3 regions of the Streptomyces sp. NPDC091292 genome follow, and region 2 is predicted to be linked to each of the others. Evidence: riboswitches for the same ligand, from Rfam matches in the RefSeq annotation. Region 2 holds a riboswitch; each other region holds the start of a gene.

Region 1 (10,092 bases), on a different contig from region 2:
CGGCATCGGCGGTGTCGGCGGGGAGCGGCACTCCGTGCTCACCAGTGAGACCGCGCCCGACGGGCGGCGGCGCCTGGTGGCCCGTAAACCGGACAAGGGGCAGCTCGTCGCGCTGCTCGCCATGGTCGTCGTCGCCATGATCTTCGTCGGCAATGTGAACCTGGGCGCGGGCGCCAAGGGCTACATCTGGCCGACGCTGCTGGTCGCCGCCGGTGTCGCCCTGGTGTGGCGGCAGGCGGACAACGCGCGCCGGGCCCGCTGGATGGAGGTCGGCCGGCGGCGCCGGACCCTGACGCTGCTGCGGTCGGCGGCCGGTGTCGTGCTGGTCGGCGCGGGCGTCACCGGCATTTTCGTACTCCAGGGCTCGGCCGCCCACCTCGGCTCGATCCTCCAGGCCGCGCTCGCCGTCCTCGTCGGGATCGCGCTGCTCGCCGGGCCCTATCTCGTCCGCATGACGCAGGACCTGTCCGAGGAGCGCCTGATGCGCATCCGCGCCCAGGAGCGGGCCGAGGTCGCCGCGCACGTCCACGACTCCGTCCTGCACACCCTCACCCTGATCCAGCGCAACGCGGAGAACGCCGGCGAGGTCCGCCGGCTCGCCCGCGCCCAGGAACGCGATCTGCGGGCCTGGCTGTACAAGCCGGACGGCACCGGCAAGTCCACCGAGGACGGCGACGAGGGCCCCGGCACGGTCGCCGAGGCGGTACGGCTGCACGCGGCCGAGGTCGAGGACAAGCACGGCGTCCCGATCGAGGTCGTCGTCGTCGGCGACTGCCCGCTGGACGACCGCCTCGGCGCACAGATGCAGGCCGCGAGGGAAGCGATGGTGAACGCGGCCAAGTACGGTGGCGAGGGCGGCGCCGTACAGGTCTACGCCGAGGTCGAGTCGGACACCGTCTTCGTGTCGGTACGCGACCGGGGCCCCGGTTTCGATCTGGACGCGGTACCCGCCGACCGCATGGGCGTACGAGAATCGATCATCGGCCGTATGCAGCGCAACGGCGGCACGGCCCGGCTGCGCGCGGTGCCCGACGGCGGTACGGAGGTCGAGCTGACCATGGAGAGGGCGGAGACAACGTCATGAGCGACGCGACCGGCGCGACCGACGCGACAGGGGCGAGCGAGCCGGCCGGGCGGCGGGCGCGGGTCGTCCTGGTGGACGACCACCGCATGTTCCGTACCGGCGTCCAGGCCGAGATCGGGGAGACCGACCGTACCGGCGTGGAGGTCGTCGGCGAGGCCGCCGACGTCGACCAGGCCGTCACGGTCATCACGGCGACCCGGCCCGAGGTCGTCCTCCTCGACGTGCACCTGCCCGGCGGCGGCGGCGTCGAGGTGCTGCGCCGCTGCGCACCGCTCATGGCGGACCCCGAGCAGCCCGTACGGTTCCTCGCGCTGTCCGTGTCGGACGCCGCCGAGGACGTCATCGGGGTGATCCGGGGCGGCGCCCGGGGCTATGTCACCAAGACGATCACCGGTACCGATCTGGTCGACTCGATCTTCCGGGTGCAGGACGGGGACGCCGTGTTCTCGCCCCGCCTCGCCGGGTTCGTCCTCGACGCGTTCGCCTCGACGGACGCGCCGCCCGTGGACGAGGACCTGGACCGGCTCACGCAGCGGGAGCGCGAGGTCCTGCGGCTGATCGCCCGGGGCTACGCGTACAAGGAGATCGCCAAGCAGCTCTTCATCTCCGTCAAGACGGTCGAGTCCCACGTCTCGGCGGTCCTGCGCAAACTCCAACTGTCGAACCGGCATGAACTGACCCGGTGGGCGACGGCTCGGCGGCTGGTCTGACGGCACGGCCTCAGGCGACCCGGGTCGCTCCGGCGAACGGCATCTGGTCGACGGGGGCCAGGCGGACCGGGGCGCTGGGGTTGGGGGCGTGGATCATCTGGCCGTTGCCGACGTAGAGGCCGACGTGGCTGATGCCGGAGTAGAAGAACACCAGGTCGCCCGGCTGGAGTTGGGAACGTGAGACCCGCTGTCCGGCGTTGATCTGGGCGTACGTGGTGCGCGGCAGCGCGACTCCGGCGGCGCGGTAGGCGGCCTGGGTGAGGCCGGAGCAGTCGAAGGCGTGGGGTCCGGACGCGCCCCAGACGTAGGGGCTGCCGAGGGCGCCGTACGCGAAGGAGACGGCTGCGGCGGCGCGGGAGTTCGGGCTGGTGGCGGCGAGGGAGGGGGCGGGGGCGGGGGCGCTGCGGCTGTCGGCCCGGGAGGCGTGGGGTGCTGCGGTCACCTCGGTGCGCTGGGGGGCGGTGAGCTGGTCGAGGAGTCGCTCGGCCTGGTCCAGCTTGTCGGTGACGGCCCGTTTGTGTGCCCGGAGCTGGGCCTGGCGTGCGGCGAGACGGGTGCGTTCGCCTGCGGCCTCGGCGCGCAGCCGCCCGATCTCGGCGAGGTCCCGGCCGACGCCGGTGACGGCGTGCGCCTGACGGTCCCCGATCCGCTCGGCGAGGGCCGCGCCCTCCAGATACTCGTCGGGGTCGGCGGAGAGCGCGAGCTGTACGGAGGGGTCGAGGGCGCCCGTGCGGTACTGGGCCGTGGCGACCGAACTCAGCGCGTCCCGTGCCGTGTTGAGCTTCTCCGTCTTCCGGGCGGCCTCGTCCTGGAGGTCGGCGTACGCCTTCCTCGCCGCGTCCGCCTGTTCCTTCGCGCCGTTGTACTTCTCGGTGGCGATCTCGGCCTCGTGGTACAGCTTGTCGACCTTGGCCTTCACCTGGGCCGGGGTGAGCCGGGGTTCGGCGTGGCCCGTGCCGTCGAAGGCGGTCGCCGTGGCGGCGCCCGCGAGGGCGAGGGTGGCGGCGCCACGGGCGGTGCGCCCCCCGAGGGAACGCTGCCGGGCTCTCCGATGGGCGGCCACGGGGGTCACGTCCTTTCGTCGTCGGGTACGGGTACCGGCGGCGGGTCGCCGGTCACCTGACGCAGGACGCTATGCGGGTACGTGACCCTCCCGTGACCCCATGCGAGGAACTGACCATCTGTGCCCCCACCCCGACCACATCGGACACCCCCCACCCACCCGCCCCTCCACAATCCCCGTTGACTCCGATTGACTCCGACCGAACCTCACGTTCCCGATCCACCCGGTGGGTCCCTCTGATAGGGCGACAGCTAGGGTCCGGGGTATGGATCTGCTTATCCATCTTTTCGTCGGGCTTCACATCGTCGGCATAGCCTCCCTTCTGGGTGGGTTTCTCACCCAGATGAAGGCCATGAGCGCCGGCACCGCCCGCTTCAGCCCCGCGATGCTGCACGGCGCCCTGACGATGCTGGTCACCGGTGTCGCCCTGGTCGGTCTCAACCAGGCCGACGACAACACCGTCAACAACATCAAGATCGGCGTGAAGCTCGCCCTGCTGATCGTGATCCTCGGCCTCGTGTACGTGAAGCGCGACGAGGAGGCGGTCGACAAGGGGTTGTTCGCCACCGTCGGGGGTCTCACGACGGCGAACATCTTCATCGCCGTCCTCTGGACCTGAGTTCCTGCGCCGTCAGCCGAACCAGACCACCAGGCGCACCCGCTCGTCCCCGCACCCGTCGGCGTGCTCCCGCATCGCCGTCCACACCGGCGCCCAGCGCTCCCCGTCCGGCGGCGCCGGCATCCGCGCCGTGAGGACCACCGGCCGGTACACCGCACCGTCCCGCCGCACTTCGCCTCCGGGCGGCCACTCCGGCGGCGCGAGGAGCGTCCGCGCGCCGAAGACGTCGGCCGCCGCGTCGCACAGGTCGGGCGTCGCCTCCACGACCTCGCCCAGGACCGGCGCCCCGTCGCGTCCGGGCCGCCACACCGCCACCCACGACCAGGCGGGCGCGTCGGCGAGCGGGGCGTCCCAGTCGACGGCGGCGACCTCGGCCCAGGTGGCGTAGGTGTGGCCGTGCGTGTAGTCGACGGCGCCGGCTTCCCGTACCGGGTCCGACGCGTCGTCGGGCAGACCCCGGTACGGGAAGAGGGGCCGCTCCATGCCCGATGCCCGGCCGACGCCGAACAGACAGTCCCACGCGTCGTGGTCCCGTCCGAGGGCGAAGGCGGTCAGATCGCGCGCGACCTGCCAGCGCCCGTCCGTCGTACGGGTCTCGATCGCGCCGTCGATGTCGGTCCCCACGTGCCGTGACTCCCGGTGCTGTGACTTTCCGTGCCGGGTCGGTCGTTACGCCGGGCGCACCACGCTGTGGATCGGCATGTAGTAGATCGACTCGACGCGGACGTTCGCGCCCGGCTTCGGCGCGTGGATCATCTTGCCGTCGCCCGTGTAGATACCGACGTGGCTGATGTCGTCGTAGAAGAAGACCAGGTCACCGGGGCGGGCGTCGGCCGTCGACACCGTCGTGCCCACCTTCACCTGGTCCCAGGTGGTGCGCGGCAGCGTCACACCGGCGGCCTTCCACGCGGCCTGCGTGAGCCCCGAGCAGTCGTACGAGCCGGGGCCCGTGGCCCCCCACACATACGGCTTGCCCAACTGCGCCTCGGCGAAGGCGATCACCTTGGCGGTCTGCGTGGACGCACCCGCCGACGTACCGGAGCCGGTGCCGGAGCCTGTGCCGGAATCCGAACCCGTACCGGAACCCGTACCCGATGAGGGGTTCTCCGCCGTGGCCTCCTGCCGCTTCTTCTCCTCCGCCGCCTGCTTCCGCGCCAGCTCCTCCGCCTTGCGGCGCGCCTCCTCCTGCTTCTTCTTCTCGATCGCCGCCAGCCGCTTCTTCTCCTCGGCGGTCAGCTTCGACAGCAGGTCGCGGGCCTCGCCCAGCTTCGTCTGCACATCCTGCTTGCTGGTGCGCAGCGCCGACTGCGAGGCCGTCAGCTTCGTCAGGCTCTTCGCCGCCTGTTCCCGCTTCTTGGCCGTCGCGAGCGCTTGCGTCTGGTAGTCGTCGACGACCTCCTTCTGCCGCTCGGTGAGCCGGGACGACAACTGGCGCTGGTCGAAGTAGTCCTGCGGATTGTCCGCGAGCAGCAGGGTCGCCGTGTCCGAGACCGCGCCCGTGCGGTACTGCGCGGCGGCGAACGAGCCCATGGCCCGCCGCGCCTCGTTCAGTTTCTCGGTGCCGCGCGCCACCTGGTCGAGCAGCCCGTCGACCTTCTTCTTCTGCTGGGCGCTGCGCTCCTTGGCGCCGTTGTACTTCTCGGTGGCCACGCCGGCCTCGTGGTAGAGGTCGTCGACCTTGCGCTGCACCTCTTCGATGCTCGGCTTGTCGTCGGCGGGCGCGGCCTGCGCGCTCTGCGACAGGAGGGCGACGGAGGTCAGGGCCGCCGTCGTGATCCCGAGGGCGGGGGATGTACGGAGCCCGGCGACACGTGTGCCCGGCTGCCGTTCTCTGCGGTGCGACGCCAACGGAGGCGCTCCTTCCGTGGACCGCCTACCGGGTTAGCTGTCGGGTTCGGGCGGGTGGTTCGGAAGGCTGCCCTACGGTTCCGTACGCCTGTCACGGCGACGGCACCGATTCACCCCAGGAACTGAGTGGGTCCCCGGCTCCGGCTGCCTCGCGGCGCACCGGACTCAGCGGAGGCCACCCGTCCCGGCGTCGTTCGCCGGCGGGGGTCGGGAGGCCTGCCGCGCACGCTAGCCAACTCCTGTGAAGCCTGTGAAGGTTGATGTGCGATATGCCCGATACATTTTCGTGACTTTCTCGCCGAGTGAGCGCTGAGTGAGCACTGAGTGAGCGGACCGATTCGCTCCGTTTATGGAATGGGGTACGGGGACCCTGAACCCGGGGCCGGTTGTCGGTGGGGCGGCCTAGACTCGGGAGGCGATGAGCAGCCTCTTTGACGACAGTTTCCTGGCGAACCTCAAGGCGCCCCACGCCGCCCACGAGGAGCACCCGCCCCACCCCGAGGACCCCCAGGATTCCCAGGACCCGGGGGCCCATGAGGACCCCGAGCACCTGGCCCCGGAGGAGATCCCGGACGACCTGTTCGGCGGGAAGTTCGACGCGCCCCCGCCCCGGGACGCGTACTACCGGGACGGCGCCCCCCGTCCCGTACTGGACCCGGCGGCGCTGCTCGACGGGCTGAACGATCACCAGCAGGCCGCCGTCACGCACGCGGGCTCGCCGCTGCTCATCGTGGCCGGCGCCGGCTCCGGCAAGACCCGGGTGCTCACCCACCGCATCGCGTATCTGCTCGCCGCGCGCGGTGTCCACCCGGGCCAGATCCTCGCGATCACCTTCACGAACAAGGCCGCGGGCGAGATGAAGGAGCGCGTCGAGCACCTGGTGGGTCCGCGCGCCCACGCGATGTGGGTGATGACCTTCCACAGCGCGTGCGTGCGGATACTGCGCCGCGAGTCGAAGAAGCTCGGTTTCACGTCGTCGTTCTCGATCTACGACGCGGCGGACTCCAAGCGCCTGATGGCCCTGGTCTGCCGCGATCTCGACCTGGACCCCAAGCGCTATCCGCCCAAGTCGTTCAGCGCCAAGGTCTCCAACCTGAAGAACGAGCTGATCGACGAGGAGGACTTCGCCGCGCAGGCGAGCGACGGTTTCGAGAAGACCCTCGCGCAGGCGTACGCGATGTACCAGTCCCGTCTCCGCGAGGCCAACGCCCTCGACTTCGACGACCTGATCATGACGACGGTCAATCTGCTCCGCGCCTTCCCGGACGTCGCCGAGCACTACCGCCGCCGCTTCCGGCACGTCCTGGTCGACGAGTACCAGGACACGAACCACGCGCAGTACGCACTCGTCCGCGAACTGGTCGGCACCTCCGAGCACCCGGCGGACGTACCGCCGGGCCCCGACGACCTGCCGCCCGCCGAACTGTGCGTCGTCGGTGACGCGGACCAGTCCATCTACGCCTTCCGGGGCGCCACCATCCGCAACATCCTCCAGTTCGAGGAGGACTACCCGGACGCGACCACGATCCTCCTGGAGCAGAACTACCGCTCCACGCAGACGATCCTCAGCGCGGCCAACGCCGTCATCGAGCGCAATGAGAGCCGCCGCCCCAAGAACCTGTGGACCAACGCGGGCGCGGGCGCCCAGATCACCGGCTTCGTCGCCGACACCGAGCACGACGAGGCGCAGTTCGTCGCCGACGAGATCGACCGGCTCACGGACGCGGGCGAGGCGAAGGCGGGCGACGTCGCCGTCTTCTACCGCACCAACGCCCAGTCCCGTGTCTTCGAGGAGATCTTCATCCGCGTCGGCCTCCCGTACAAGGTGGTCGGCGGCGTCCGGTTCTACGAGCGCAAGGAGGTCCGGGACGTCCTCGCGTATCTGCGCGTCCTGGCCAACCCGGAGGACTCCGTACCGCTGCGCCGTATCCTCAACGTCCCCAAGCGCGGCATCGGCGACCGCGCCGAGGCGATGATCGACGCGCTCGCGCAGCGCGAGAAGATCAGCTTCCCGCAGGCGCTGCGCCGCGTGGACGAGGCGTACGGCATGGCGGCCCGCTCCACCAACGCCGTGCAGCGGTTCAACACGCTCATGGAGGACCTGCGCACCATCGTCGAATCGGGCGCCGGGCCGGCGACGGTCCTGGAGGCCGTGCTCGAACGGACCGGGTATCTGGCCGAATTGCAGTCCTCGACCGACCCGCAGGACGAGACCCGCATCGAGAACCTTCAGGAGCTTGCCTCCGTGGCTCTGGAGTTCGAGCAGGAGCGCGGCGGGGGAGCGGGCGGCGCCGAATCTGTGGCGGACGGGGCGGATTCCGTGGCGGATGGGGCCGTGGCGGATGGGGCTGCGGCGGACGCGGCGGATGCGGACGCGGCGGTGGGGGTGGACGCGGCGGCCGGTGCGGCGGCGCCGGGCACGCTCTCCGACTTCCTCGAAAAGGTTGCGCTCGTCGCCGACTCGGACCAGATCCCCGACGAGGAGGACGGCTCCGGCGTCATCACCCTGATGACGCTGCACACCGCCAAGGGCCTCGAATTCCCGGTGGTCTTCCTCACCGGCATGGAGGACGGCGTCTTCCCGCACATGCGCGCCCTCGGCCAGACCAAGGAGCTGGAGGAGGAGCGCCGCCTCGCCTATGTCGGGATCACCCGCGCCCGCGAGCGGCTCTACCTCACCCGTTCCACGCTGCGCAGCGCCTGGGGTCAGCCCTCGTACAACCCGCCGTCCCGGTTCCTCGAAGAGATCCCGGACACCCATCTGCGGTGGAAGCGGAAGGGAGGCTCGGCCGCCCCGATGGCCGCGGCTGCGTCGGGCCCGGCCGCCGGTATCGCGGGCTCGCTCTCCTCGACCCGGTCGCGTACGGCCGCTTCGGGAGCCTCGGGCTTCGCGACGCGCCGCGCGACCGAGAAGCCGGTCGTCGCCCTCGCGGTGGGCGACCGCGTCACGCACGACCAGTTCGGCCTGGGCACGGTGGTCGGCACCAAGGGCACGGGGGCGAACGCCGAGGCGACGATCGACTTCGGGGACACGAAGCCGAAGCGGCTGCTGCTGAGGTACGCACCGGTGGAGAAGCTGTAGACGGACAAGTGGGCGCTTGCCCACTCTCAGCCCGGCCGGCGTTTGAGGCCACGATAAGGCGCGGCCGGGCAGACCTTGAGTCTTAAGTCGGGTCGACCCCGTGGCTGCGCAACCAAGCAAGAGGATCAATCGCGGCGCCGCCGCCGGGCCGGACCTCGAAGTGCAGGTGCGGCCCGGTGGAGTTGCCGGAGTCCCCGGAGTAGGCGATGACATCGCCCGCCTTCACGGTGCCGCTCATGATCTTGTAGCTGGAGAGGTGGCAGTACCACGTCTCGGTGCCGTCGGCGGCGGTCACGATCACCATGTTGCCGTAGGCGCTGTTCAACTGGGTGCGTACGGTGCCGTCGGTCGCCGCCATCACGGGGGTGCCGTAGGAGACGGGGAAGTCGATACCGGTGTGCACGGACATCCAGTTGACGCCCGCCTGCCCGAAGTAGGCGCTCAGTCCGTGCTGTTTGACCGGCAGCATGAACTTGGGCCGCAGCCGCTCCTTGCGCTCGGCCTCCTCCGCCGCCTTCTTGCGGTCGGCCTCCTGCTTGGCCTTGAGGTCGATGCGCTCCTGCGTACGGCTGGCGCGGTCCGCGAAGTCACCGGCGTCCGCCGACAGGTTGGCGAGTTGGGTGTCCAGCTTGTTGTTCGCGACGGACGGCTTCACGGCGGTCGGATCGGGCGCCGCCGTCGTCGTGTCCTTGTCCGCGTCGGGTGACATCCCCACGGACGCGGCGGCGATCCCCGCGACCCCCATCACACACGCGGACGGCACCGCGACGGTGAGCAGCGCGGAGCGCTTGGCGGGGGAGCGGCGGCGGGCGCGGGAGCGGGGGGCGGGGGCGGAGCGGCGCGGTGTGACGACGGGGTCTGCGAGGTCGGCGAGGTCGGTGGAGTCGCCGGCGTCGGTGAGGTCGGCGGGGTCGGCCGAGTAGGCGTGCTCGGCGTCCGGTTCGTCGCCGGGTTCCTCGGCGTAGGGGGCGTGTTCCTCGTACTCGTCGTACGGGGCCGGGGCTTCGTAGGACGCGGGTTCCTCGTAGGGCGCGGGGGTCTCGTACGACGGTGAACTGCCGTCGGAGTTCCACGCGGTGGCGTCATAGGCGCCGGTGTCGAAACTCTGCGTCTCGAAGGTCTGCGTCTCGAAACTCTGCGCTTCGAAGGTCTGCGCCTCGAAGGTCGTGGTCTCGAAGGTCTGGCCCTGGAATGTCTGCGTCTGGAAGGACTGCGTGTCGAAGGCGGGCGCCGCCGTGAACTGCTGCGCGTCCCACTGCCCGGAGACGTCCGACGGCTGACCCTGCGCCGGGATGCCGCCGAGGTGGTGATACCCGGCCGAATCCCAGACGCCGGTGGTGTCATAGACCCCGGTGTCGTACGCGGCGTGGTGCTGGGCGGCGTACGCGTCGTAGTTCAGGGTCTGATGCGTACCGGTGTGCAGGGTCTGGTGCGTACCCGTGCTCATGGTCTGGTGCGTGCCGGTCGCGTACTGAGCCTCCGCGACGGGCCACTGTCCGCTGTCGTACGCCGTGTTCGGCGCCGTACCGCCGCCGGGCAGGTCCCCGAAGAGGGGGTCCGACTCGAAGGTGCCGGGCGCCGTCGCGGTGGCTGTCGCGGCCGTCGTCGTGGTGAACGAGCCGGTGCCGTAGGCGTCATAGCCCTCGTACCCCGTGTAACCGCCGTGCTGCGTGCTGTGGTCGTACT
Region 2 (10,092 bases):
ACCTCGCCGAACACGACCCGTACCCCTGGCAGTGGGGCGTCGCCGTCGCCGCGCAACTGTGCGCCGTGCTCTCCGCCGTGCACGCCGTCCCGATCGTCCACCGCGACCTCAAACCGCGGAACGTGATGGTCAAGCAGGACGGCACCGTCACCGTCCTCGACCTCGGCGTCGCCTCGGTCATGGACACCGACACCACCCGCCTCACCCACACCGGCTCCCCGATCGGCAGCCCCGCGTACATGGCGCCCGAGCAGGCCATGGGCGGCGCGGTCGGCCCGTACACCGATCTGTACGCGCTCGGGGTGCTGCTGCACGAACTGCTCAGCGGAGACGTGCCGTTCGCCGGGTCCACCGCGCTCGGCGTGCTGCACCGCCATCTCTACGAGCCGCCGCTGCCCGTGCGCCGGTTGCGCCCCGAGGTCCCCGACGCTCTCGAATCGCTCGTCCTGCGGCTCCTCGCCAAGGACCCGCAGCACCGCCCGGCCAGCGCCCAGGAGGTGTACGAGGAGCTGCTGCCGCTGCTGCCCGCGCGCTCCACGCCGACCCGTGGCCCGCTCGACCCCACCCGCCCGTTCCTGCGCCCGCACGCGCCGTGGCCCGACCGCGCGGTCACGCCCGCGCCGCGCCCCGAGGCGCCGGTGGCCCCGCCCGCCGGGCGCCCCGACGTCGCCGCCGCCGTCGACGAGGTCAAGCGGCTGTTGGGTGAGGGCCGTATCACGCAGGCCGTCGACATCCTCGGCGCGATCCTCCCGGCCGCCGCCGGGCAGCACGGCGAGCACTCGCCGGTCGTCCGCACGCTGCGCAAGCAGTACGCGGCGACGCTGATGGACGACGGCCAGTACCGGCGCGCGCTGCCCGAGCTGCGCCGCCTCGCCGACGAGCGGGCCGCCGAGGCCGGCCACGCCGACCCGCAGTCGCTCCGCTTCCGGTACGACGCGGCGCAGTGCCTCGAACAACTCGGGGAACCGGCCGCCGCGCTCAACGAGTACCGGGCGCTGCTGCCGTACTACGAGAACCGGTACGCGGAGAATCCGTACACCGCCGCCGACCCCGACCTGCCGCTGGACATCCGGCGCCGGATCGGCCACCTGCTGCTCGCGCTCGGCGACCGGGCCGCCGCCCACGACACGCTGGTACGGCTGCTGCACGACGCGGAACGCCTGCACGGACCGAGCCATCCGCTGCCGGCGGAGGTCCAGCGGACTTTGCACTGGCTGGGGCAGGTACGGGGATAGTACGTAGCCGATACGTACCTGATCTTGGGGGCCTGGGTGGGTCTGTGCCGGGCGTGCCCCGAATCGTCCCGCGTCGTTGGTGGGGGCAGTGTCGAAACTGTGCTGCCGAATCAGTGGCCGAGAGCGCGGCCACTGCCTACCATCGATCACCGCAAGACTTTGTGCACCGACGCACAATCTCGCCGCCGGGAGGCTCCTTTGCACCGCCGCCGTCGCACCGCAGTCACCGTCTCCGCCGTCGCGCTGCTCGCGGGGGCCCCACTGCTGACCGCCTGCGGCGGCGACGCGCATCCGGGCGCGGCGGCCGTCGTCGGCGGGCAGCGCATCACGGTCGCGCAGCTGGAGAGCCGCGTGAACGAGGTGCGCAGCGCACAGCGGAACGGCACGGCGAATCAGGAGCAGTACGACCAGGTGGTCGCCAAGTCCGGCGGGCTGACGCGGTCCACGCTGCACACGATGGTCCTCGACAAGGTGCTGGACCGGGCCGCCGAGGACGCCGGTGTCAGCGTCTCCCGCAAGGAGATCCAGGCGCTGCGCGGCAACCTGGAGAAGCAGGCGGGCGGCAGCAAGGCCTTGCAGGCGGCCTGGTTGCAGCAGTACAACGTGCCGCCGTCCCGCCTGGACGCCAACCTTCGTACCGAGGTCGAGGCCCAGAAACTCGCCCAGGCCCTCGGTATCGACATGAACACGACCGAGGGTCAGGCCGTGTTCTGGAACGCCCTCGGCAAGGCGTCGAAGGAACTCTCCATCGACCTGAACCCGCGCTACGGGGCATGGGACGTGAAGAAGAGCGCCCGGGTGGACGCGAAGATGCCGTGGCTGCACGAGGTCTCGGCATCACAGCCAACAGAGGCGTGACGCCGGGGGCGCCCTGACCGGCCCCCACCCCCGGGCTGCGCCCGGCCCCCTCCCGCACCGGGCCCCCGGCCCCGGGGGTGGGCTCGGCACCGCCGGAGAGGCGCGGGGTGGCTGAGCGCCGCTGCGGCGGAAATGAGATGAAGGGCGGTGCCCTTCATGCAACCCGGAGGGATCGCGCTGCGCACCCACACCCGCACCCGCAGGCGGTGGTCGTTCGTCTCGGGTTGTACGTTCGAGCTGTGAAGGTAATTGGTTCCCCTGGGCCCGGTGGGCGGGTTGTTCTGTTGAGTACCAGCCATCGTGTTGCTCCTGGGCTGTTGTCCTGGGATGCCTGGCAGGTGTTGCGTGGTGCCGATCTCGTGGTGTGCCGGGACGGCGGGCACCCTCAGTTGCCGTACATCCGTGAGGCGGGTGTCACCGTCGAGGTGGGCTCGCCGTCCGCCGACGACCTGGTTCAGGCCGCCGCAGGCACCCGTACCGTCGTCGTGGTCTCCGGTGCCGACGGTGAGTCGCGCCTCACCGACGGGCTCGCCCGGCTCGCCGGTTCGGGGCGGGGCGCGCTGCCCGATCTGGAGCTGCTGCCCGCCTCGTACGACCTGCCGGGCGCCCGGCTTCTCGACCTGGTGCAGGTCATGGACCGTATCCGCACCGAGTGCCCCTGGTCGTCACGGCAGACGCACGAGGGCCTGGCGAAGTACGGGATCGAGGAGGCGTACGAACTCGTCGAGGCCATCGAGGACGGCGACCGGGACGAGCTGCGCGAGGAGCTGGGGGACGTCCTGCTCCAAGTCGTCTTCCACGCGCGGATCGCCGAGGAGGGCGGCCCGGACGAGGACGACCACCCCTTCTCCATCGACGACGTCGCCGCCGGCATCGTCGCCAAGCTGATCCACCGCCACCCGCACGTCTTCGGCGACGCCACCGCCGAGACCCCCGAGGACGTCAAGGAACACTGGCTGCGCACCAAGGCCGAGGAGAAGCAGCGCGCGTCGGTGACCGACGGTGTGCCGCTGGGACAGCCCGGTCTCGCGCTCGCCGCGAAGCTCGCCTCGCGGGTGCGGACGGCGGGTCTGGAGGTGCCCGCGCCGTCCGGTGACGGCATCGGGTACGAGCTGCTCGCCCTGGCGGTACGGGCCGAGGCGGCCGGCGTCGACCCGGAGGCCGCGCTGCGGGCCGCAGCCCGCGCCTACCGCGACGCGATCCGCGCGACCGAGACCGCCCGGTGACCGAAGGCATCCCCGCCGCCCCGGAACTCTTCACCTGGGAGTTCGCCACCGACCCGTACCCGGCGTACGCCTGGCTGCGCGAGCACGCCCCCGTGCACCGCACCCGGCTGCCCAGCGGAGTCGACGCGTGGCTCGTCACACGGTACGCCGACGCCCGGCAGGCGCTCGCCGACCAGCGGCTGTCGAAGAAGCCGCTGCACCACGCCGAGGACGCGCCGGGCAAGAGCAGGACCGGCATCCCCGGTGAGCGCAGCGCCAATCTGATGACGCATCTGCTGAACATCGACCCGCCGGACCACACCCGGCTGCGCCGCCTCGTGTCGAAGGCGTTCACGCCGCGCCGCGTCGCCGAGTTCGAGCCCCGGGTGCGGGAGCTGACGGACCAGCTGATCGACGGCTTCGCGGAGCGGGGCAGTGCGGACCTCATTCACGAGTTTGCCTTCCCCCTTCCGATTTACGCCATCTGCGATTTGCTCGGCGTCCCCCGCGAGGATCAGGACGACTTCCGCGACTGGGCGGGCATGATGATCCGTCACGGCGGCGGCCCGCGCGGCGGAGTCGCCCGGTCCGTGAAGAAGATCCGCGCCTATCTCGCCGACCTCATCCACCGCAAGCGCGAGAACCTGGGCGAGCAGGGCGACGACGACTTGATCTCCGGCCTCATCCGCGCCTCCGACCACGGCGAACACCTCACCGAGGACGAGGCCGCCGCCATGTGTTTCGTGCTGCTCTTCGCGGGTTTCGAGACGACCATCAACTTGATCGGGAATGGGGCTTATGCCCTGCTTCGGAACCCCGTGCAGCGGGCGCTCCTCCAGGACAGCCTCGTACGCGGTGACACCGGACTCCTGGAGACCGGGATCGAGGAACTCCTGCGCTACGACGGGCCGGTGGAGCTGGCCACCTGGCGGTACGCGACGCAGCCCCTGGAGATCGGGGGACAGGAGATTCCGCGCGGCGACCCCGTCCTCGTCGTCCTCGCGGCGGCCGACCGCGACCCCGCCCGCTTCGACGCCCCCGACACCCTCGACCTGTCCCGCCGCGACAACCCCCACCTCGGATACGGCCACGGCATCCACTACTGCCTCGGCGCCCCGCTGGCCCGTCTGGAGGGCCGGACCGCCCTCGCGACCCTGCTGCGCCGCCTGCCCGATCTGCAACTCGCCGCCGACCCGGCCGACCTGAGATGGCGCGGCGGGCTCATCATGCGCGGATTGCGCACCTTGCCCGTACATTTCACCCCACAGGGCAGGTGAATTGACGGCCCGTCACCATTGTGACTTTCACGTGATCTGCGCTGCATCGACTTGTGACCACTGTTCGAATACGGCTACGTTCACGTCGACTCGGCGGTCCCCACGCGCCGCAGTCGGCCCAGTTGTCCCACGAAAGGCCTCCGCATGCTCTCCGGGAACGGTCGTCACCGTCGCCCCCGCCAGGTACCCGCCCTGGTCGTCGCGGCCGGCGTGACAGGCTCCGCCCTCGCCATTCCGCTGCTCGGCGCGACCGGCGCGTCCGCCGCCGACGGCGCCGCCTGGGACCGGCTCGCGGAGTGCGAGAGCGGCGGCTCCTGGAGCGCCGACCCCGGCAACGGGTACTTCGGCGGACTCCAGTTCTCGCAGGAGACCTGGGAGGACTTCGGCGGTCTCGCCTACGCGCCCCGCGCGGACCAGGCCAGCCGCTCCCAGCAGATCGCGGTCGCCGAGCGCGTCCTCGCGGTGCAGGGCCCGGACGCCTGGGTGAGCTGCGCCCCGATCGCCGGGCTCACGAAGGGCGGCGCGTCGGCGGACGTCGACACGGGCACGGCTCCCTCGGGGACGCCGTCGAAGGTCCCGGGCAAGAGTTCCGGTTCGAGCGGCTCCTCGCAGACGAACAACTCGTCAGATGCAACGAAAAAGCCGGTTCCCTCCACCTCGCCCGATTCATCCCCCACGACCGATCCGTCGAGCCCGGCCGGCGATGCCACCTCCTCCGAGGGGAAGAATCAGGACTCCACCGGCAAGACGGACAAGTCGGCCGACTCCACCACCGACCTCGCCAAGTCAGATGAAAACGAGGCCAGTTCCGGCAGCGGCTCCTCCGGCGACTCGTCGGCCACCGGCCGCCACCGCGGCGACTCGGCCGACGAGGGCGCCGGGGACGCGGCCGATTCCCGCACCGACGACTCCGCGGGCCGGCACGCCTCACGCGGCGACGGCGAGCGCGGCGCGGCCGACGGCACCTACACCGTGCGCCCCGGCGACAGCCTCTGGGGCATCGCCGACAGCCATGACCTCAAGGGCGGATGGACCGCGCTCTACGACGGCAACAAGGCGACCGTAGGCGCCGATCCGGACCTGATCCTGCCCGGCCAAAGCCTTGATCTTCTTCCCGAATCGGACATCACCCAGCAGTAGTTCGGGCCTAATGTCCGGTTTGGCGAGAGTGAGAGATGAGTCTCACCCACCCCGAACGGCTTTGAAATAAGGCCGTTCACGTGTCTACCGTCAGGACCGCTCGCCACAGCGGGCACCGATGGCCGTCACGCCGAATCCTGCCGACGGCCGTTCGGGAACAGTCGTCGCGTCAAGCGCCGTAGGCAGGAGCGGGGGACCCAAGGTAAGTGCCGGGCGAGGCCGCCCACGAAGTCGCAACAGCAGCAAGCAGGGCCAAGCAGCACCACGCTGCACCGCGACTTCGTGACAGCGACCGCCGACCGGCTAGGGGTGAAGTCGTGCGCCAGGGGCGCACGGCCGGGCAACTCACACGGCCCGAACCCGACAGCTCACCTCGCAGGCGTCGGTGAGGGGATCACTCCATGCTGTTTTCCGGCAAGGGCAAGCACCGCCGCCCGACCGCTCTCGACCGCTCCACCCGTGCCGTCACGCTCGCCGGTGTGGCCGGTGCCGCCGTCGCCGCTCCGCTGATGGCGTCCGGCACCGCGTCCGCCGCCACCGCGTCCGAGTGGGACGCCGTCGCCCAGTGCGAGTCCGGCGGCAACTGGGCCATCAACACCGGAAACGGCTACTACGGCGGCGTCCAGTTCTCGGCGTCGACCTGGGCCGGCTACGGCGGCACCGCCTACGCGCCGCAGGCCAACCAGGCCACCAAGGCCCAGCAGATCGAGATCGCCGAGAAGGTCCTCGCCGGACAGGGCAAGGGTGCCTGGCCGACCTGTGGCGTGGGCCTCTCCAACACCCCGTACAACGGCGGTTCGGGCTCCACGCAGCCCGCCCAGCCCGCCCAGCCGTCGCAGCCCTCGCAGCAGCAGAGCGCCCCGGCCAAGGAGCAGAGCACGCAGGACCGCGCCTCGCGCGCGCAGGAGCGCACCGCCCCGAAGACCGTCGAGACCCCGACCGGCAAGAAGGTCAAGAAGGGTGACGGCGAGTACAAGGTGAAGAAGGGCGACACGCTCAGCGGCATCGCCGAGGCGCACGGCGTCAAGGGCGGGTGGATGACCCTGTTCAAGGCGAACAGCGACATCATCGACGACGCCAATCTCATCTACCCGGGCCAGCAGCTCCACCTGAGCTGACCCGAGCTGACCCGAGCGGCCCCGATCCCGAGGTCCCTCACCGAACCGCCCTCCTTCCCCAGGGCCGCCCCGTCCCGGCGCGTGTACCCCCGTACGCGCCGGGGCGGGGCTCTGTCCATGCCCGGCACGTGCCCGCCCCGCTCCCGCCCCGCTTTGTTTCGTTCAGAAACAATTTGCTCTCGGTTCTGTCCAGCGGGTGGGCGGCGGACTGGCCGATGCCCCCGGGCCCGTTAGGCTCATGACCGCGAGGCCACGCGGCCCCGTGTACCCGCACCACATCGTGTACCCGCGCCACATCCCATAAAAGGAGATGCTCGTGCCGTCCATCGACGTCGTCGTAGCCCGGGAAATCCTGGACTCCCGAGGCAACCCCACGGTCGAGGTCGAGGTCGGCCTCGACGACCTCAGCACGGGTCGTGCCGCCGTCCCCTCCGGTGCGTCCACCGGAGCGTTCGAGGCCCTGGAGCTTCGCGACGGAGACGCCAACCGCTACGGCGGCAAGGGCGTCGAGAAGGCCGTACTCGCCGTCATCGAACAGATCGGCCCGGAGCTGGTCGGGTACGACGCCACCGAGCAGCGCCTCATCGACCAGGCGATGCTCGACCTGGACGCCACGCCGGACAAGTCGTCGCTCGGCGCCAACGCCATCCTCGGCGTCTCGCTCGCCGTCGCGCACGCCGCCGCCGAGGCGTCCGACCTGCCGCTCTTCCGCTACCTGGGCGGACCCAACGCGCACCTGCTGCCGGTGCCGATGATGAACATCCTGAACGGCGGCTCGCACGCCGACTCCAATGTGGACATCCAGGAGTTCATGATCGCCCCGATCGGCGCCGAGTCCTTCTCGGAGGCGCTGCGCTGGGGCACCGAGGTCTACCACACCCTCAAGAAGGTGCTGAAGACCAAGGGTCTGGCCACCGGCCTCGGCGACGAGGGCGGTTTCGCGCCGAACCTCGGCTCGAACCGTGAGGCGCTCGACCTCATCCTCGAAGCGATCAAGGAGGCCGGTTACGTCCCCGGCCAGCAGATCGCCCTCGCGCTCGACGTCGCCGCCTCCGAGTTCTACAAGGAGGGCAAGTACCTCTTCGAGGGCAAGGAGCGCTCCGCCGCCGAGATGACGGAGTACTACGAGGAGCTGGTCGCGGCCTACCCCCTCGTCTCCATCGAGGACCCGCTGTTCGAGGACGACTGGGCCGGCTGGCACGTCATCACCGAGAAGCTGGGCGACAAGGTGCAGCTCGTCGGCGACGACCTGTTCGTCACCAACCCGGAGCGCCTGGCCCGCGGCATCGAGGAGAACTCCGCGAACGCCCTGCTCGTCAAGGTCAACCAGATCGGTTCGCTGACCGAGACCCTGGACGCCGTCGAGCTGGCCCAGCGCAGCGGCTTCAAGTGCATGATGTCGCACCGCTCCGGCGAGACCGAGGACGTCACCATCGCCGACCTCGCCGTCGCCACCAACTGCGGCCAGATCAAGACCGGCGCCCCGGCCCGCTCCGAGCGCGTCGCCAAGTACAACCAGCTCCTGCGCATCGAGGAGATCCTGGACGACGCGGCCGTGTACGCGGGCCGCAGCGCCTTCCCGCGCTACAAGGGCTGACCCGCCTCCGGGCGTTACGTGCCCGGTTGCGCACCCCGGCCTCCGTACGTCCCCGCACCCGGTCCCGTACCGTGTGCGGGGACGTACGCACATGACGGGGAGGCGGGACACGATGGCCGTCAAGGACCGGGACCGGTTCTCCACCGCGACCAGGCTGCGGCTGCTCGGCGAGCAGACCGCCGCGCGCGTGTACCGCTCCCAGACCAAGCGGCAGGCCCGCCGCTCCCGGCTCACCGGGCGGGCCGCGCTGCTCGCCCTGGTCCTGTGCTCCCTCGTCGTCGCCCTCGCGTACCCGATGCGGCAGTACGTGTCCCAGCGCGCCGAGATCGCCGATCTGCGGCGGCAGAAGGAGCAGGCCCGCGAGCGCGTCGAGGAGTTGCGCGACGCCAAGGCCCGCTGGCAGGACGACGCCTACGCCGAGCACCGCATCCGCGAACGGCTGCACTACGTGATGCCCGGCGAGACCGGCTACACGGTCGTGGACCCGAGCGCCGCCGACCAGAAGCGTACCGACCGGGGCGCGGCCGACCGGCCCTGGTACGCGAACGTCTGGGACGCCGTCGACAAGGCGGACCGCTCCCGCCGCTGACCGCGCCGGCGCCCGTCCGCGTACCCTCGACCCCTACCACCACACCCCCGACCACCCCACCCCCGACCCCGGAAAGAACACGACCCCAGGCATGGACACGCCCCCGCCGACCACTCCGCGCACCGAGCCGACCGACGCCGATGTCGCGGCGTTCAAGGAGCAGCTCGGCCGCCCTCCGCGCGGGCTGCGCGCCATCACGCACCGCTGCCCCTGCGGACAGCCGGACGTCGTGGAGACCGCGCCCCGGCTGCCCGACGGCACGCCCTTCCCGACGCTGTACTACCTGACGTGCCCCCGGGCCGCGTCCGCGATCGGCACGCTGGAGGCGGGCGGTGTCATGAAGGAGATGACGCAGCGCCTCGCGACCGATCCGGAGCTGGCCGCCGCGTACCGCGCGGCGCACGAGGACTACATCCGGCGCCGCGACGAGATCGAGGAGCTGACGGGGTTCCCCAGCGCGGGCGGCATGCCGGACCGCGTGAAGTGCCTGCACGTCCTGGTCGCCCACTCGCTGGCCGCCGGGCCCGGGGTCAACCCGCTCGGCGACGAGGCCCTGGCGATGCTGCCCGAGTGGTGGGCCAAGGGGCCGTGCGTGGCGGGCGAGGGCGACCGGTGACCCGGGTCGCCGCCGTCGACTGCGGTACGAACTCGATCCGGCTGCTCGTCGCCGACGCGGACCCCGCGACCGGTGAACTCGCCGATCTGGACCGGCGGATGCAGGTCGTCCGGCTCGGTCAGGGCGTCGACCGCACCGGACGGCTCGCCCCCGAGGCGCTGGAGCGGACCTTCGCGGCCTGCCGCGAGTACGCCGCCGTGATCAAGGAGCACGGCGCGCAGCGCGTCCGCTTCGTCGCCACCTCCGCCTCGCGCGACGCCGAGAACCGCGACGCGTTCACGCGCGGCGTCCTCGACACGCTGGGCGTCGAGCCCGAGGTGATCTCGGGCGACGAGGAGGCCGCGTTCTCCTTCACCGGCGCGACCCGGGAGCTGACGGGCCGCCAGGACCTGGCGCAGCCGTATCTCGTCGTGGACATCGGCGGCGGCTCCACCGAGTTCGTGGTCGGCGACGACAC
Region 3 (8,516 bases), on a different contig from region 2:
AGCCGCGTCGGCCAGCGTGGAGCCCGCGGCGTCGAACCGTACGAGCAGACCGCCCGCGCCCTCGACCAGCACGAGATCGTGGTCGGTGGCGAGCTTGGCCGCCGCGTCGGCCGTCTCTCGCGCGCCGACCGGGGCCAGCCCGGCCCGGCGCGCGGCCGTGGCCGGGGCCAACGGGTCGGGGAACCTGGCCAGCTCGACCGCCGTCACCCCGCCGGCCAGCCGTACCACCTCGTCGACGTCACCCCGCTCGTCCCCGGACACACCGGTCTGCGCGGGCTTCAGGACCGCCACGGAACGCCCGGCGGCCAGCGCCGCGCGGGCGAGCACCGCCGTGGTCACGGTCTTGCCGACCTCGGTGCCTGTCCCTGTCACCACCAGCACGGCCATCCGCGCCTCACCCCTCCGCCGCCGCCGCGCACACCGCGCGCGCCACCCGTGCCACGTCGTCGTCGCCCGTCACATAGGGCGGCATCGTGTAGACGAGATCCCGGAACGGCCGCAGCCACACGCCCTCGCGCACCGCCGCCCGCGTCGCCCGCTCCATGTCCACCTCGTGGTCGAGCTGGACCACACCGATCGCCCCCAGCACCCGGACGTCCCGCACCCCGGGCAGGTCCGCCGCAGGTGCCAGACCCTCACGCAACCCCGCCCCGATCCGTTTGACCTCCGTACGCCAGTCCTGGTCGAGGAGCAGACCGAGGGACGCGCAGGCCACCGCGGCGGCCAGCGGATTTCCCATGAACGTCGGCCCGTGGGCCAGCACCGGCACCTCGCCGCGCGAGATCCCGTCGGCCACGCGCGCGGTGCACAGCGTCGCCGCCATCGTCATGTAGCCACCGGTCAGCGCCTTTCCCACGCACATCACATCCGGCGTGACCCCCGCGTGGTCCGCCGCGAACAGCTCACCCGTACGGCCGAACCCGGTCGCGATCTCGTCGAACACGAGCAGCACCCCGTGCGCGTCGCACGCCTCGCGCAGCACCCGCAGATACGCGGGGGAGTGGAACCGCATCCCGCCCGCGCCCTGCACCACCGGCTCCACGATCACCGCGGCCAGCTCGTCCGCGTGCCGCCCGATCAGCTCCCGCAGCCCGTCCGCGTACGTCTCGTCGTACTCCGTGGGCGGCGCGTCGGCGAACACCTGCCGGGGCAGGACGCCTGACCACAGCTCGTGCATGCCGCCCTCGGGGTCGCACACCGACATCGGCTGCCAGGTGTCGCCGTGGTAGCCGCCGCGCCAGGTCAGCAGCCGGTGCTTCCCGGGGCGGCCGAGCGAACGCCAGTGCTGGAGGCACATCTTGACGGCGACCTCGACCGAGACCGAACCCGAGTCGCAGAGGAAGACATGCTCCAGACCCTCGGGCGACATGTCGACAAGGAGCTTCGCGAGGCGTACGGCGGGTTCGTGCGTGAGTCCGCCGAACATCACATGGCTCATCCGGGCAAGCTGCTCGCGCACCGCGTCGTCCAGGACGGGGTGCCGGTAGCCGTGGATCGCGGACCACCACGACGACATGCCGTCCACCAGCTCGCCGCCGTCCGCGAGCCGCAGCCGGACCCCGCTCGCCGACGCGACGACGAGCGGGTCCCGCCGGCCGGGCATCGGACCGTACGGATGCCAGACGTGCCGGCGGTCCAGGGCGAGCAGTTCATCGGTGGGGAGGGCGTCAGGCATTGGGCGCGAGATCCGTTCCGGCGCCCCGGCGGCGTACCGCGACGAGGTCGGTGCGCGCCTCGGGGACCTCCGGAGCGGACTCGCCCGTACCGCAGACACCGCCACCGCCACCACCTGCGCAGCCGCCCGCGTCGGCCTGGTCGGTGGAGCCGCAGCCGCCGGCCGTCGCCGTGCGGTGCTCCGGCAGCGTCACGGTGTCCGCGCCCTCCACCTCGAAACCGGCGTCCGCGATCATCTCCAGGTCCGCCTTGCCCGCCTGGCCCTCGCTGGTGAGGTAGTCGCCGAGGAAGATCGAGTTGGCGAGGTGCAGCGCCAGCGGCTGGAGGGTGCGCAGATGGACCTCACGGCCGCCCGCGATCCTGACTTCCGCGTCCGGGCACACGAACCGGACCATCGCCAGGATCCGCAGACAGCGCTGCGGCGTGAGGTTCCACTCCTTGGCGAGCGGGGTGCCCTCGAAGGGGATGAGGAAGTTCACCGGCACCGAGTCCGGGTCCAGGTCCCGCAGCGCGAACACGACGTCGACCAGGTCCCCGTCGCTCTCGCCCATGCCCGCGATCAGCCCCGAACACGCCGAAAGCCCGGCCGCGTGCGCCCTGCGGACCGTGTCGACCCGGTCGGCGTACGTGTGCGTGGTCGTGATGTCCCCGTACGTCCCCTCGGACGTGTTGAGGTTGTGGTTGTAGGCGTCGGCGCCCGCGTCCCGCAGCCGGTCCGCCTGGCCGTCCGACAGCAGCCCGAGGCAGGCACACACCTCGACGCCCTCGTTCTGGTCCTTGATGGCCTTGATGGTGTCCGAGACCCGGTCCACGTCCCGGTCCGTGGGGCCCCGCCCGCTCGCCACCAGACAGACCCGCTTCGCACCGCCCGCGAGCCCCGCCGCCGCGGCCCGCGACGCCTCGTCGGGCTTCAGCCAGGTGTATTTGAGGATCCCCGCCGTGGAACCGAGGCGCTGGGAGCAGTACGAGCAGTCCTCGGGGCAGAGGCCGGACTTGAGGTTGACCAGATAGTTGAGTTTCACCCGCCGCCCGAACCAGTGCCGGCGCACCTTCCCGGCCGCGGCCACCACATCGAGCACGTCGTCGTCGGACGTGGCCAGCACGGCCAGCGCCTCGTCGCGGGTCGGCAGCTCACGCCGAAGCCCCTTGTCCACCAGCGTGTTCAACAGGTTCATGGGGCAGATCTTGACGTACGCCACCTCTCCCGGCCAGGGAGACATCGCACAACACTGCCCGGTCAAGGTGTGGGTATTGCCACATCCTGGGTGGGCGGCGCGACCGCTAGGGCCTGTCGTCAAATTCCCGGTGTTCGCCCGGTAGGGCGGGCCGTGCGGCGTCTGGTGCGTGCGATCGCAAGGCGCCGGAAGGTCCTCGTAGCGGGGCTACGTGGGCCTTTCGGCAACGCCGCGAGCGTGCGTGCCAGACGCCGCACGGCAGGCGGGAATTTGACGACAGGCCCTAGGGTCTGTGCACTGCCTACAAAACCACCCCTGGATGCCGCCTGCCCGGAACCCGGACCACCGGTCCCCGGACCGGCCGGATCCGCACACGCCGGAGGCGCGCATGGCGGCAACGCCGTTCGACTGGATCGACGCACAGGCCGCCCGGCGCCGCGCGGCCGGACTCGTCCGCACCCTGCGCTCCCGCCCCGCCGACTCACCACTCCTGGACCTCGCGAGCAACGACTACCTCGGCCTGACCCGGCATCCCGAGGTGGTGGCCGGGGCCGCCGACGCGGTCCACCGCTGGGGCGCGGGATCGACCGGCTCACGCCTGGTCACCGGTACCACCGCGCTGCACACGGAGTTCGAAGGCGAACTCGCCGCGTTCTGCGGCTTCGAGGCGGCCCTCGTGCTGTCCTCCGGATACGCGGCCAACCTCGCCGCCGTCACCACCCTCGCCCCGCACGGCTCGCTGATCGTGTCCGACGCGGGCAACCACGCCTCACTCATCGACGGCTGCCGACTCGCGCGCGGCACCACGCAGGTCGTCGCGCACGCCGACCCCGACGCCGTGCACAAGGCCCTCGCCACCCGGACGGGCGGTGCGCTGGTGGTGTCCGACGCGGTGTTCTCCGTGGACGGCGACGCGGCCCCCCTCACCGAACTCGCCGCCGTCTGCCGCCGCGCCGGAGCCGGACTGCTCCTGGACGACGCCCATGGACTCGGCGTACTCGGCACCGGCGGCCGGGGCGCGCCCCACGCGGCGGGGCTCGCGGGCGCCGACGACGTGGTCACCACCGTGACCCTGTCGAAGTCGCTCGGCAGCCAGGGCGGCGCGGTGCTCGGCCCGGCCCGCGTGATCGACCATCTCGTGAACGCGGCCCGCACCTTCATCTTCGACACCGGGCTCGCCCCGTCGGCGACGGGCGCCGCACTCGCGGCCCTGCGGCTGCTGCGCCGCGAGCCGCACCGCGCCGACCGGGCGCGCGAGGTCGCCGCCGGACTGCACGCCCGGCTCACGGCGGCGGGACTTGAGGCGGTACGGCCGGACGCCGCCGTGGTCTCCGTACGGGCGCCCTCGCCCGAGTCGGCCGTGCGCTGGGCCGCCGACTGCCGTGGAGCGGGCCTGGTGGTGGGCTGTTTCCGGCCGCCGTCCGTACCCGACGGCGTCTCGCGGCTGCGGCTGACCGCCCGCGCGGACCTGACCGACCGACAGATCGGCGAAGCCGTACGGGTGATCGTGGACACCGCGCCCCGATAGCCGCCGGGTGCGGAGGATTTCGACGCCGGGCCCGGGACCCTGGACGCCGGGCCCGGGACCCTAGCCGAGAGTGTCGACGAAGGTGCTCCACGCGGCCGGGGTGAAGAGCAGGGCCGGTCCCTGCGGGTTCTTCGAGTCGCGGACGGCGAGCAGGCCCGCCGCACGGCCGGCGCGCGGCTCGGCCGTCTCCACGCAGTTGTTCATTCCCGTGCTGCGGCTGCTGCGGCGCCAGTGGACGCCGCGCAGGGACGTGCTCCTCGGAACGGGCAGGGTGGGACGAGGCAGTGCAGACATGGTGCCTCCTTATGCGCCGGGACGGATTCCGGCGATGAAGTCCAACGAGTCCTCTGGGGAAAGGGCGTGGCTCTGCAGGGAGGTGAAGGCATCGACGTACGCCTTGAGGTCCTCTTCCCGCTCCAGATAGAGGCTATGCGTCAAGTGGTCTAGAACAATCACGTCCAGATCGGCGATGTCCGGAAAGGAGAAGACGACGAACGGGCCGGTGAGTCCGATGTGCTCCCCGGCGGCGAACGGCATCACCTGGAGCCGCACATGGGGCAGCCGCGCCGACTCGACCAGATGCGCGAGCTGACGCTCCATCACCGGGGCGCCGCCGACCGGCCGCCGCAGCACCGCCTCGTCGACCACCGCGCTCAGCTCCGGCGGCGGATCCGCGCGCAACACGTCCTGGCGCGCGAGGCGTACGTCCACCAGCGCGTCGATCTGGTCCTCCGGCACCCCCTGGACCGCCGAGCGGGTCACCGCCCGCGCGTAGTCCCGGATCTGGAGCAGCCCCGGCACCACCGACGTCTCCAGCGTCCGCATCTGGCTGGCCTGCGCCTCCAGACAGATGAAGTCCCGGTACTCGGGCGGCAGCAGCCCCCGGTAGGCGTTCCACCAGCGGCTGCCGCCGTCATCGCCGTCCCCGGCGAGCGCGACCAGCAGCTCACGCCGGCGCGGGTCGTCGACCCGGTAGGCGTCGAGCAGCAGCCGCACGTCCTCCGGCTTCACACCGCTGGTCGCCGTCTCGATCCGGCTCACCTTGGACTGGTGCCAGCCGACCAGACGCGCGGCCTGACCGCTGGTGAGCCCGGCGCCGTCGCGCAGCGTGCGCAACTCGGCGCCGAGCTTGCGGCGGCGTACCGCGGGACCGTAGTGCATGGCCGTCTCCTCCCGGCCGCGGACGGATTCACCGCCAGACGGTAGAGGACGGGTGGGGGCCGGTGGCAAATACGGGGGAAGGAGCGCCGTCAAATACGGTCGGTCGTGGCAGAGTTCACCGCTTCGAGCGACAGATATATGCACATCCTGGTGGATCGCCACGTGTGACCGGCGCGGAGATGGCAGGCTGGCGCGCAGCACCAGTCCGGGACCGCCCTCGAACCATCCGCCTCGTGTCGGAGTCCGGTCCCGGTGGGAAAGGGACGACGTCGCCATGGCTGACCACCAGGAAGCATCCGTGACCCTGCCGAGCGATCCCGCCTCGGTCCCCACGGCACGCAAGTACGTCAGCGAGGTCCTCGCCGGATGGGGCCTGCCGGGCGACGCCGAGGCGCACGACACGGTCCGGCTCATCGTGTCGGAACTGGCCACCAACGCCGTCCAGCACACCCTGGGCCAGTCGCCCACCTTCACCGTCGACATCGCGCTCGAACGCGACGAACAGTTGCGGATCGGCGTCACCGACAGCCACCCGCGCTACCCCAAGCGGCTGCCCGCCGCCGTCCAGCAGGACAACGGCCGCGGCATGGTGATCATCCGCTGTCTCACCGCGGAGTGCGGCGGCCGACTGTCCGTCAGCCCCACACCCGAGGGCGGCAAGACGGTGTGGATCGCCCTGCCGTGGACGGTTCCGGTCCAGAGCCAGAGCTGACACCGAGCCAGAGCCGACACCGGGCCGGAGCTGACACCGGGGGAGCGCGCCGCGCGGCGCGGGTCAGTTCACCCGGCCGTACCAGACGCTCTTCGTCCAGATCTTCTGGAGGCGCACCACGTCCCCGGTCTTGGGCGAGTGCCAGATACGTCCCTTCCCGGCGTAGATGCCGACGTGGTAGACGTTCCGGCCCGAGTGGAAGAACACCAGGTCCCCGGAGCGGCGGTCGCCCGCCGACACATGGCGCGTCTTGTTGTACTGCGCCGCGGCAGTGCGCGGGAGCTTCTTGCCCGCGCGCTTGAACGAGTACAGCGTCAGCCCGGAGCAGTCGAACCGGCGCGGTCCGGTCGCCCCGTACAGATAGGGGGCGCCCTTCTTGGAGGCGGCCACCTTGAGTGCCCTGTTTCCCATCGCCGCCGCCGCGGCGTCGGACGCGGCACCGGGTACCACGATGCTGCCGCCGACGGCGGCGAGCGTCAGGGCCGAAGCGGTGCCGGCCCGGGTCAGCAGCGACGGGACACGATTGAGCGCAGTCATGCGCAACCCTTCGTCAGCCGCCTGTGAAGGATGACCTGTCGGGTTCGGGCAGGCGAAGATGCCCGGCCGCTGACGCGGCTTCACCCCAAGGGCCGGTCCGGATCTCTCCGGCGGCCCGTCGTGCCTGGGTCCTCCACTCCTGCCGATCCACCTCTGTCGACCTGGCATCCGGACAGCGGCAGGACTCGGCGTCCGCCCGGACCGCCCCGCCGCTGGTGGCGGGGGCTTGTCGTCGGAAGGGATCTTCACGCATGAATGTCGGGAAATCCGAGAGTTACCGGTGGTTTGTGAGCCTCCTCACCGCTGATCCGTTCGGGTGGACAGGCCCCTTTTCGAACAGCCGACGGGACACCCGACGAACGTCGTACCAGCGGCGGAACGCATTTTTCGGGTGTCAAGGTGGCCAGGATGCGCAACTCGGCCGAGCCCCGTGACGACCACTTAATACGTCGTTCGGCGGTAGCTCTTTCGGCCCGTTTGTGCCGCGTTCCGGACGCCATGTCGGCTTCGGCGGACTCGCTCCCGGCGTGGCGGCGGACTCATTCCTTGAGTGGCGGCGGTTCACTCCTGTCCCGTCGGCACCCTCGGTATCCCCACCCGCGCCGCGCGTCGCTCGCCGTCGAGGGTGCGCAGCGCCCGGGTCAGCGTCTCGCCGTGCACCTCGCTCTCGCCCCGCTGGTGCATCAGGACCAGCGCGTCCCGCAGCTCCTGCGCCCTGCCGACGAGCGCCTGCGCGGCACGCAGCCCCCGATAGGTGTCGCCGCCCCGCGCCGGATTGATCCGGCCCAGCAGGTCGACGACCTCCAGATAACGGTCGATCAGCTCGCCCTCGGCGCGGGTCAGCGCGGGCAGTGGCGGCAGCTCCGGCGGAAGCATCGGCGCGTCACCCCGCGTCCGGCGCGGTACGCGAGGACTTGCGGCTCGGGACGACCCGGTCGATCAGGCCGTACTCGACGGCCGCCCGCGCGTCGAGGATCGTGTCCCGTTCGATGTCGGCGCGGACCCGCTCCCGGCTCCGGCCGGTGTGCCGGACGAGCATCTCCTCCAGCAGGTCACGTGTGCGCAGCAGTTCGTCCGCCTGGATCGCCAGATCGCTCGCCTGCCCCTCGATCGGCTCCCGCAGCGACGGCTGATGGATCAGTACCCGGGAGCCCGGCAGCGCGGACCGCTTGCCCGGAGTGCCGGCGGCCAGCAGCACGGCCGCCGCCGACGCGGCCTGCCCGAGACACACCGTCTCCACGTCACAGGCGACGAACCGCATCGTGTCGTAGATCGCCGTCATCGCGCTGAACGAGCCGCCGGGGGAGTTGATGTACAGCGAGATGTCGCGGTCGGGCGCCAGATATTCGAGGTGCATGAACTGCGCCATGACGTCGTTCGCCGAGATGTCGTCGACCGGCGTGCCCAGAAAGACGATCCGCTCCTCAAGCAGCTTCGCGTACGGGTCCAGCGTGCGCTGTCCCGCGGTCGTGCGCTCCGTGAACTCGGGCAGCACATGGCGGGCGTCCGCCGACCGGTGGGACGGGTGGTGCGGACGGGACGGGCGCTTCATGGTGGTCGCCTCCTCGGAACGGGCTCTGTAAAAAATGTACAGGACGTACGCACCGGGAGAGTGGTCGATGAGATCCTCGTACGCCCGCACAATCAGCAAAACAGCAGCTCAGAGCCGTATCGCCGTTCGCTGAGGGTGAATCCGGGCCGCGCGCCACCGCCACGGCGGGACCGGCCG

Evidence for each region. Region 2 has a riboswitch for cyclic di-AMP ahead of ACIQNU_RS31800 (transglycosylase family protein). Riboswitches for the same ligand answer to the same signal wherever they lie in the genome.
Region 1: it holds a riboswitch for cyclic di-AMP, as region 2 does, so the genes downstream of both, ACIQNU_RS37360 (NlpC/P60 family protein) here and ACIQNU_RS31800 (transglycosylase family protein) in region 2, are expected to answer to the same signal.
Region 3: it holds a riboswitch for cyclic di-AMP, as region 2 does, so the genes downstream of both, ACIQNU_RS30575 (C40 family peptidase) here and ACIQNU_RS31800 (transglycosylase family protein) in region 2, are expected to answer to the same signal.

The regions. Positions count from the first base shown of each region.
Region 1 covers NZ_JBIVUQ010000023.1:68,125-78,216, forward strand. The annotation lists gene ACIQNU_RS37335 (PspC domain-containing protein) at 1-1,084, shown strand, start outside; gene ACIQNU_RS37340 (LuxR C-terminal-related transcriptional regulator) at 1,081-1,794, shown strand; gene ACIQNU_RS37345 (NlpC/P60 family protein) at 1,805-2,857, opposite strand; gene ACIQNU_RS37350 (hypothetical protein) at 3,123-3,476, shown strand; gene ACIQNU_RS37355 (hypothetical protein) at 3,489-4,100, opposite strand; gene ACIQNU_RS37360 (NlpC/P60 family protein) at 4,146-5,324, opposite strand; cyclic di-AMP (ydaO/yuaA leader) riboswitch at 5,331-5,505, opposite strand; gene ACIQNU_RS37365 (ATP-dependent DNA helicase) at 5,743-8,406, shown strand; gene ACIQNU_RS37370 (M23 family metallopeptidase) at 8,489-9,151, opposite strand; gene ACIQNU_RS37375 (pentapeptide repeat-containing protein) at 9,489-9,662, opposite strand.
Region 2 covers NZ_JBIVUQ010000015.1:100,102-110,193, forward strand. The annotation lists gene ACIQNU_RS31775 (protein kinase) at 1-1,235, shown strand, start outside; gene ACIQNU_RS31780 (SurA N-terminal domain-containing protein) at 1,434-2,093, shown strand; gene ACIQNU_RS31785 (nucleoside triphosphate pyrophosphohydrolase) at 2,333-3,319, shown strand; gene ACIQNU_RS31790 (cytochrome P450) at 3,316-4,575, shown strand; gene ACIQNU_RS31795 (transglycosylase family protein) at 4,720-5,715, shown strand; cyclic di-AMP (ydaO/yuaA leader) riboswitch at 5,880-6,112, shown strand; gene ACIQNU_RS31800 (transglycosylase family protein) at 6,117-6,833, shown strand; gene eno (phosphopyruvate hydratase) at 7,150-8,430, shown strand; gene ACIQNU_RS31810 (septum formation initiator family protein) at 8,543-9,019, shown strand; gene ACIQNU_RS31815 (DUF501 domain-containing protein) at 9,111-9,635, shown strand; gene ACIQNU_RS31820 (exopolyphosphatase) at 9,632-10,092, shown strand, end outside.
Region 3 covers NZ_JBIVUQ010000014.1:70,298-78,813, forward strand. The annotation lists gene bioD (dethiobiotin synthase) at 1-387, opposite strand, end outside; gene ACIQNU_RS30545 (adenosylmethionine--8-amino-7-oxononanoate transaminase) at 395-1,675, opposite strand; gene bioB (biotin synthase BioB) at 1,668-2,849, opposite strand; gene ACIQNU_RS30555 (8-amino-7-oxononanoate synthase) at 3,238-4,377, shown strand; gene ACIQNU_RS30560 (DUF397 domain-containing protein) at 4,438-4,671, opposite strand; gene ACIQNU_RS30565 (helix-turn-helix domain-containing protein) at 4,681-5,538, opposite strand; gene ACIQNU_RS30570 (ATP-binding protein) at 5,813-6,250, shown strand; gene ACIQNU_RS30575 (C40 family peptidase) at 6,314-6,787, opposite strand; cyclic di-AMP (ydaO/yuaA leader) riboswitch at 6,791-6,964, opposite strand; gene ACIQNU_RS30580 (hypothetical protein) at 7,349-7,663, opposite strand; gene ACIQNU_RS30585 (ATP-dependent Clp protease proteolytic subunit) at 7,671-8,339, opposite strand.